DNA from 2 places in the Chryseobacterium sp. TB1-D10 genome. Region 2 is predicted to be linked to the other one. Evidence: riboswitches for the same ligand, from Rfam matches in the RefSeq annotation. Region 2 holds a riboswitch; the other holds the start of a gene.
The links. Region 2 has a riboswitch for S-adenosylmethionine ahead of OPU68_RS09370 (TonB-dependent receptor plug domain-containing protein). Riboswitches for the same ligand answer to the same signal wherever they lie in the genome.

Region 1: another riboswitch for S-adenosylmethionine. It lies ahead of OPU68_RS01265 (alpha/beta fold hydrolase); the one in region 2 lies ahead of OPU68_RS09370 (TonB-dependent receptor plug domain-containing protein).

What each region holds. Positions count from the first base shown of each region.
Region 1 covers NZ_JAPFHB010000001.1:267,752-272,188, reverse strand. The annotation lists gene OPU68_RS01270 (ACT domain-containing protein) at 1-686, opposite strand, end outside; gene OPU68_RS01265 (alpha/beta fold hydrolase) at 683-1,633, opposite strand; SAM riboswitch class I at 1,688-1,795, opposite strand; gene OPU68_RS01260 (glucose 1-dehydrogenase) at 1,944-2,750, shown strand; gene OPU68_RS01255 (MGH1-like glycoside hydrolase domain-containing protein) at 2,999-4,437, shown strand, end outside.
Region 2 covers NZ_JAPFHB010000006.1:38,325-42,761, forward strand. The annotation lists gene OPU68_RS09360 (SIR2 family NAD-dependent protein deacylase) at 1-525, opposite strand, end outside; gene OPU68_RS09365 (DUF72 domain-containing protein) at 526-1,254, opposite strand; SAM riboswitch class I at 1,411-1,512, shown strand; gene OPU68_RS09370 (TonB-dependent receptor plug domain-containing protein) at 1,613-4,354, shown strand.

The sequences.
Region 1 (4,437 bases), on a different contig from region 2:
ACTAATTTTTCTACACTCGAGTCTGTTTGAGAAAATTTGATTTTCTGTCTCCAATCGCTTCCGAAACCGGCTTGGTTGAAAGCAATTTTTTTGGAATTCGCAATTGCAACGATTTTCAAATCCACTCTTTTTCTTTTTAAGATATCGTAAGCAGAATCGAGGATTTGCTCTACCAAAGTTCCGCCGACATTTCCGTGACCAATCAAAGCGAGATGAACGGTTTTTGGTTTTCCGTAGATTTCGGTTTCGATGATGTTTTTGGTGATTTCGGTTTGGTTTTCGGTCACCACAATGTTCACTCTTCCAGCAGAAGCGATTTGACTTAATAATAAAGGAAAAATCTTGTTGCGTTGAAGTTCAGATAAAATCTTATTGTAATTATCCGAAACAAACCCGATAACGCTAAGACTATCAATACTATAAATATTATTAACGTAACCTTCCTTCGTTTCCTGTTCGAATTCTTTTTTCAGAAATTTAACCGCATCTTCTGCATCAACTTCATCGACAAGGACAGAGATTCCATTTTCAATCGCTTGCTGGGAAATAACACCAACGCTTATTCCGCCTCCATTTAAAGCTTGGAAGATGCGTGAATCTACACCGATTTGTCCGAGGAAATTTTTCCCTTCGAAGTTGACCAAAGCTTTGTTTCTATAAATATTAATTGCGTTCTTGTCTGTCATCGGTTCAAAAATAGAGGTGTTAAAATATTGTTTAGTTGTTCGTATTCCATAAGGAAAGCGTCGTGTCCGTGGATGGATTTGATTTCGTGATACTGAACATTTTTGTTTTTATGTTGTAAAAAATCGTAAGTATTTTTAATCTCAAAAGCCGGATAAAAAAGGTCTGAGTCAACCGAAACCAAATGGATTTCTGCATTGATGTTTTCCAGTTCATTTTCCTTTCCGTTGATGTTCATCAGAAGGTGATTGACAAGTCTGTAGGCTTTTAAACTAAATCTTTCGTTTAATCGGTTTCCGTGAAAGTTGAGCCAGTCGTGGGATTTTAAAATTTTCTTTTCAGAATCCGTTTCTCTTTTGAATCTTGAGTTAAGCGATTTCGGTGTTCTGTAGCACAACATTGCGTGAACTCTGGCTTTTTCTAATGGCTTATCTTCTGATTCTAAAAGATATTTCTGAACCAGACATTGCGAATGCAACCAATCCGAAGTTTTGAAATCTGTTGCAATGGGAATAAATCTTTCTGCTAAATTATTTTCCAAAGCCAGCATTTCCCAACCAATAGAACCGCCTACAGAACCGCCAACCAAAGCGAAAAGTTTTTCGATTTTTAAAAGCTTTAAACCTTCGATGAAAATTTTTGCAATGTCCTGAACAATGAAATCTTCATAATTATCAATGAAATAGCCGTCGAATCCATTTCCTGGAATATTGAAACAGATTACTGTAAATCGGTTTGTGTCGATTACTTTTCCGTTCCCGACCAGAACTTTCCACCATCCGTTTTCGCTGGCAACATCGGAATTTCCAGTTAGTGCGTGGTTTATCAGAATGATTGGAGCAGAATACAGTTCTTTTCCAAAAAGCTGATAGCTTAATGGAATATCATAGACCTTTCCGGCTTGTGTCGTGAAATGTAATGTCTGAAGATGTTGTAACTTATTTTCCAATTTTCTTAAATGATAAAAATTGAAAATGCTACGGGGAAATGTAGAATAAATGTTTGGTTATCTTTTCCCGACTAATTCGGGATAGAATTTAGCACCTTCTTCGTTTCCGAAGGGTTGCCAAGGTTTCACAGAGTCTAATCTCTCCACCTTTCTCGATAACATTTTCAATATGTAAATGAACAATTCTGACTGCAAATATACTTCACAAAGTTTACTTTTTCCAAATTTCGCCTGAAATTTCTAAAATAATTATTTGTTAATAATATATTTTCCCAGAACTTGCGTATCATATTTGCTTTAAAAAAAAATTATGGAAATCAATCTTAATAAACAAGTCGCCATTGTAACAGGTTCCAGCAGTGGAATCGGGAAAGGAATTGCTATTAGTTTGGCAAAATCTGGCGCCATTACCATCATAAATCATTCATCGGAACATTCTCGTCCGGAAGCGGAGGAAACTTTGAAAACCATTGAGGAAAATGGTGGCGAAGGTTTTATTATTCAATGTGATGTGAGCAAGGAAGACCAGGTTCAGGCAATGTTTCAAAAGACAATTGAAAAATATGGGACTGTAGATATTCTTATCAATAACGCTGGTTTGCAACAAGATGCGTCTTTCATTGATATGACTTTGGAACAATGGCAAAAAGTGATTGATGTCAATTTAACAGGACAATTTTTATGTTCGAGAGAAGCCATCAGAGAATTTTTGAAACGTGGAATGAACGACAAATCCAAAGCTTTGGGGAAAATCATCAATATCAGTAGTGTTCACGAGACGATTCCGTGGGCTGGACACGCGAATTATGCGTCCAGCAAAGGTGCGCTGAGAATGTTGATGCAGACTTTGGCTCAGGAATATGGAAAGGATAAAATCCGTGTGAATAATATCTGTCCGGGCGCAATACAAACGCCAATCAACAAATCTGCTTGGGATAATGAAAAATCTTTGGATGCGCTGATGACGCTGATTCCGTACGACAGAATCGGGCAACCGGAAGACATTGGAAATTTAGCCGTATTTTTGGCGAGTGATTATTCGGATTACATTACGGGAGCGAGTATTTATGTGGATGGTGGAATGACAACGCTGGAGAGTTTTGCGGATAACGGGTGATTAATTATTAATGATAAATTATTAATTATTGATAGTTTTTTAATTCGTTGATAGAATGACAAATCTTCAACATAGCCCCGATGGGAACGGCATCCTTTTTTTGCTTTGAGAAAGTTTTCTTTTGGATGACCAATCTTCTGAGCAAAAAAAGATATAGTGGACAGCGGGTTGGACAGTTCGAACAAAAGTCGAAACGTGATGCTCCTAAATTAAAAACGAATAATTATCCAAAAAATAATTAGAAAAATATGAACGAGGAAGAAAAATTGAGGAATCCGCGTTGGAAGAAATGGGGACCTTATGTGAGCCATCGCCAATGGGGAAATGTGCGGGAAGATTACAGTACAAACGGTGATGCGTGGGGATTTACAGGCCACGACACAGCAGAAGCCTGGTCCTACAGATGGGCCGAGGAAGGCATCGCAGGAATCTCGGATGAGAAGCAACAGATGTGTTTCGCATTCTCCTTTTGGAACAAAAAAGATATTAGAATTAAAGAACGTTTTTTCGGACTGAGCAATTATCAGGGAAATCACGGGGAAGATATAAAGGAGATTTTTTATTATTTGGACAATACGCCGTCTCACAGCTATATGAAGATGGTTTACAAATATCCAATCAATGAATTTCCGTACGAAGAGCTCATCAGCGTGAATGGTCAGCGTTCCAAAAATGAGATGGAATATGAGCTGATTGACACGGGAATTTTCGATAACGATGAATATTTTGATATTTTCATTGAGTATGCAAAAGCCGGGGAGGATGATTTTTTAATCAGGATTGATGTTCATAACCGTAGCGACAAACCTGCACCAATCGTGGTTTTGCCAACGGTTTGGTACAGGAACAATTGGGTTTGGGGTTATAATGATTACAAGGCGAATCTTGGTTTTTCTAAGCAAGGAGAAATTGATATTCATCACGACAGCATCAGCATCAAAAAGTTATATTCCAGAAACAGAAATGTGGAGGCTTTGTTTTGTGAAAATGAGACGAACAGAGCGAGATTATTCAATACACCTAGAACGGAAGGTTTTTTTAAAGACGGTATCAATCAATACATTACGAAAGGATTAGACACCATTAATCCTAAAAAAACCGGAACCAAAGCGTCTTTGCATTGTGAAGAAATCATTGAAGCGCACAGCAATAAGGTTTTCGAATTCCGATTGTCTCCGCATATTATGGAGGATGCATTTTGGGATTTTGATGAAATCATCAACCACAGAAAGCAGGATTCGGATAATTTCTATGCTAATATTCAGAAAGACATTGAAAATGAAGACGAGAAAAATGTTCAAAGACAGGCTTTTGCAGGTTTGCTTTGGAACAAACAGTTTTACCATTATAATGTTGGGAAATGGCTGAAAGGCGACCCAAATTTCCCAATTCAAAGAAAAGGCTACGTCCGAAACAGCGATTGGGAACATCTTCATAACAAAGACATCATCTCGATGCCCGACAAATGGGAATATCCTTGGTATGCAACCTGGGATTTGGCTTTCCATTGTGTTAGTTTTTGCGTGATTGATTCGGAATTTGCTAAAGACCAATTGATTACGCTGACCAAAGAATGGTATATGCACCCGAACGGGCAGATGCCGGCCTACGAATGGAATTTCGATGATGTGAATCCGCCTGTTCACGCTTGGGCAACTTTCCGGGTTTTTAAAATTGATGAAAAAAA
Region 2 (4,437 bases):
ATAAACCTGCATGGATGTTCCAATGACCAGAAATAAATCGGCTTGTGAAGCAATTTCAATCGCATTGTCCATTTCCAGAACCATCTCGCCAAACCAAACGATGTGTGGCCGAAGCTGCGAACCATCACTGTGAAGATCGCCTAAATGAATGTCGTTTTCCCAATCCAGTATTTCATTTTCATTGTCAACCGACCTTGCTTTTTTAAGTTCGCCATGAAGATGAATGATTTTTTTAGAACCGCCACGCTCGTGCAGATCGTCTACATTCTGGGTGATGATATGAACATCGAAATAGTCTTCAAGTTCTGCAAGCAATATATGAGCCGTGTTGGGTTCTACGTCATTCAGTTGTTGCATTCTTGAATTATAAAAATCCAGAACCAACTTTGGATTTTTAGCAAAACCTTCCGGCGAAGCCACATCTTCCACGCGGTGATTTTCCCAAAGTCCGTTGGAGTCTCTAAAGGTTTTGATGCCACTTTCTGCTGAGATTCCTGCGCCTGAGAGTACGACAAGTTTTTTCATTTACTTCAAAATTTTCTTTAAATATAATGAATTTTCTACCGCAGCTGTTCCCCAGGTGTTATTGAACATTATATAAAATTCATTTTTAGTTTCTTTGATCTTCTCAGCAAGATCATTCAAAAATTCCTCTGAATAGGGCGATTTGTAAAGTATTGGTTTTCCGTGAAGGCGATAATATCCGATTTTAGGATTTGTGATAATGACTTCATCAGATAAGTTTCCGGGAAAACTGGTTCCGCTGAAGATCCATTTTTTGTCTTTAAAAATTTTAAAAACCTCATCACTCCACCAGGAATTATGTCGAAATTCTGCGACGATTAAGTGATCATCAGGTAGGTTTTCATTAAGCCAATTTAAATTTTCTGATGTATTATGGAATGAAGGCGGGAATTGAAATAAAAAACCAGCAAGCTTTTCTTCAAGATGCGTCTGTATGTAATTACAGAAATCTATAATCTCTTCTTTCTTGTTTTCAAAAGGTTTTTGGTGTGAAATCGTTTTTGGGATTTTAATAAAAAATTTAAAATAATCCGGAGTTTCATCTACCCATTTTTGAAGTGTTTTAGCTGTCGGTTTTCGGTAAAATGTACTGTTAATTTCCACAATATCAAATGCCTGAGAATATAATTTGAGGAAGTCTTTGTTCTGAGAATCTGCCGGATAAAGTGAGCCTTTCCAGTCTGTGTTGTAAAATCCTGAACAGCCGATATGGTATTTTGTCTTAGTCATTTTCATTTTTATTAATGATTAATTTCTGTGCCAATCAGCATCAAATCAATGAATTAAAATCAATATGATATTTATCATACCAAATTAGTATGAAATAAATTTGGATCGATAAAAGTGAAGCCCGTATTTTTGCGCTGTGATTACGAATTGCTGTCATACTTATTAAGAAAGACCGAGGGAACTGACCCATTGACGTCTTAACAACCTGCCGAAAGGAAAGGTGTTGCATTCAGCCTTTGAAAGAAGGAAAGATAAGTTTAAAAGTTTTTATTATTGGACCAAACGCATCCTTATATAACTTCTTCCGGACTTGTCTGGGAGAAGTTTTTTTATTTATAAAACGTAAAATTTAGAATATATGAACAAAGTAACTATTATTAATTCAAGGAAAGGAATTGCGCTCACAGCGGCGGTTATTTTATTTTCTGGAATTTCATTTGCACAAGCTCAGGAAACAAAAGCGGTTAAAGATTCTACTTCTGATAAACAAATCGAAGAAGTGGTTTTGGTAGGATCCAGAAGCGGCGGAAGATCAAAAGCGGACAGTCCGGTTCCTGTAGATGTTTTCAATCTGAAAGACATTCAGCAGAGTTTACCACAGACGAACATCAATCAAATCCTTAATACGATTGCGCCTTCTTTTACCTCAACCATTCAGACCAATGCAGATGGATCGGACCATTCAGATCCCGCACAGTTGAGAGGTCTGGGACCGGATCAGACTTTGATTTTAATCAATGGAAAAAGAAGACATACATCAGCATTAGTCAATGTCAACGGTGCTCCGGGAAGAGGTACTGTAGGAACCGACCTTAATGCCATTCCAGCCTTCGCTCTTTCCAGAATCGAGGTTCTGAGAGATGGAGCGTCCGCTCAATATGGTTCAGACGCCATTGCCGGCGTGATGAACCTTCAATTGAAAAGAGACACCGGAAAACTGACCGGACAACTGAATTACGGAGGTTATCTGACAAAAGCAGCAAATGATCACACTGGAAATTATGACGGTCAACAATATCAGTTGGATTTAAACTACGGAAATAAAATTGGTAACAAAGGCGGTTTTTTCAATTTAACCTGGTCATCCCAATTCCGTGATCCTACCAGAAGAGCGGGAACAGAAAGTGGTGCCATCTACAATGCATACAACGCAATCGAGAAAAGAGCAGCAGAAAGCGGCGTGAATCTTTCGTCTTATTTCAATAATATCAATAATCTGAAAGGCACTGCCGGAGAACAGGATTTTGTGAATTTAATTCACCAGTATTCTCAAGGTGTCAATTATTTTGATTCTGGTTTCCAGTCAAATATTCAAAATGCATCATCCATTTCAGCTTTGCAAGGTTTGTTAGGCGCAAATGTAACTGATAATGAATTGGCTTACAGAGGACAAACCAGAAAAGATTTCAATCAGCAGGTTGGACAGTCCAAACTGAGTAACCATCAGTTATTCGCGAACATAGAAGTGCCTTTAAATGACAATTGGAAAGCTTATACTTTCGGTGAATATTCGATCAGAGATGGTGCATCAGGCGGATTTTACAGAAGACCAAACCAAGCCAGAACTTTCACTGGATTGTATATTGACGGTTATCTGCCGGAGATTCACACAAAGATTCAGGATGTTTCATTATCTGCGGGCATCAAAGGAAAATGGGACGGCTGGAATATAGATTTCAGTAATACTTTCGGACAAAACAGTTTTGATTACACGATTGAAAATACAGGAAACACAAGTTTAAGATTTAATTCTCCGAGTTCCTTCAAAGCTGGCGGATTGCAGTTTCTACAGAACACGATCAATCTGGATTTCAGCAAATCATTTGATCTTTTGGAGGGCATTAATGTCGCTTTCGGGGCAGAACAACGTCACGAAAATTTCAAAATCAATCCAGGTGAAGAAGCTTCTTACACGGCTTATGACATTAATGGAAATCCACAAACACCAACTTCTGTGAATCCAACTGATTTCTTCGGAGCATCTTTGGCAGGAAGTTCTCAGGTTTTTGCAGGTTTCCGAGAAGCAAACAGAACGGATAAAAACAGAAATTCCTATGCTGCCTATGCCGATGTAGAATTTAATTTTACCAATTGGTTGTTGGTAGATGCCGCAGTTAGATACGAAGATTATTCAGATTTTGGATCGACATTTAATTATAAATTAGCTTCCAGAATCAAACTTTCAAAGGATCTTAATTTCCGGTTTGCAGGTTCCACAGGTTTCCGTGCACCTTCGATTCATCAGATTTATTATAATACGACTTCCACTTTATTCGTTAACGGAAGTCTGAGAGAAGTGGGAACTTTCAGCAATGATTCTGAAGTTGCTAAGTCTTTTGGAATAGAGCCATTGAAACAGGAAACTTCAAAATCCTTCAGTACCGGTTTTACCTACAAGATTCCATCGCTTAATCTGAACTTTACAGCCGATGCCTACTTTATCAGAATTGATGACAGAATTGTTTTGACAGATCAGTTCACCGGAGGACTTGTTACAGCTTTAAACCTTAATGGAGCCCAGTTTTTTGCAAATTCCATCGATACAGAAACCAAAGGTTTGGACTTTGTAATCAGCCATTCTCTAGCAAAAGAAAGCTTCAAATTTACAAATGATTTTGCGATCAACCTGAACAGAACCAAAAAAGTGGGCGATGTGCACCCTTCGGAAAAATTGAGAGATCTTGGTTTGGAAAATACATTTTTCTCAGAAAGATCAAGAATTTATCTGGAAGATTCTGTTCCTAAAGTAAAAGCAAGTTTGTCTCATAATTTTTCATGGAATGATTTCAATTTCTATCTTAGAAATACCTACTACGGAAAAGTTTGGGGCGCTGATATTGTGGATGCTAACTTTGACGGTACTATTTTACCAAACGAGCATCAGTTTATTTCCGATAAAATCATCACAGATTTATCAATAGGTTACAACATCAGCAAGAATTTTAATTTGACCATTGGAACGAACAACTTGTTTGACATCTATCCAACCAAGAATGTGACGGCTTCTACTAATAATGATCAGTTTATCTACTCACGTTCAACTTCCCAGTTCGGGCAGAATGGTAGATATGTATTTAGTAAGCTGACCGTTAATTTTTAATTTGACGATTTTAAGGTTTTTATTTTGTTTTGAAATGGCATCGGGATCTTTCTCGGTGCCATTTTTTATTGAATTTAATTTAT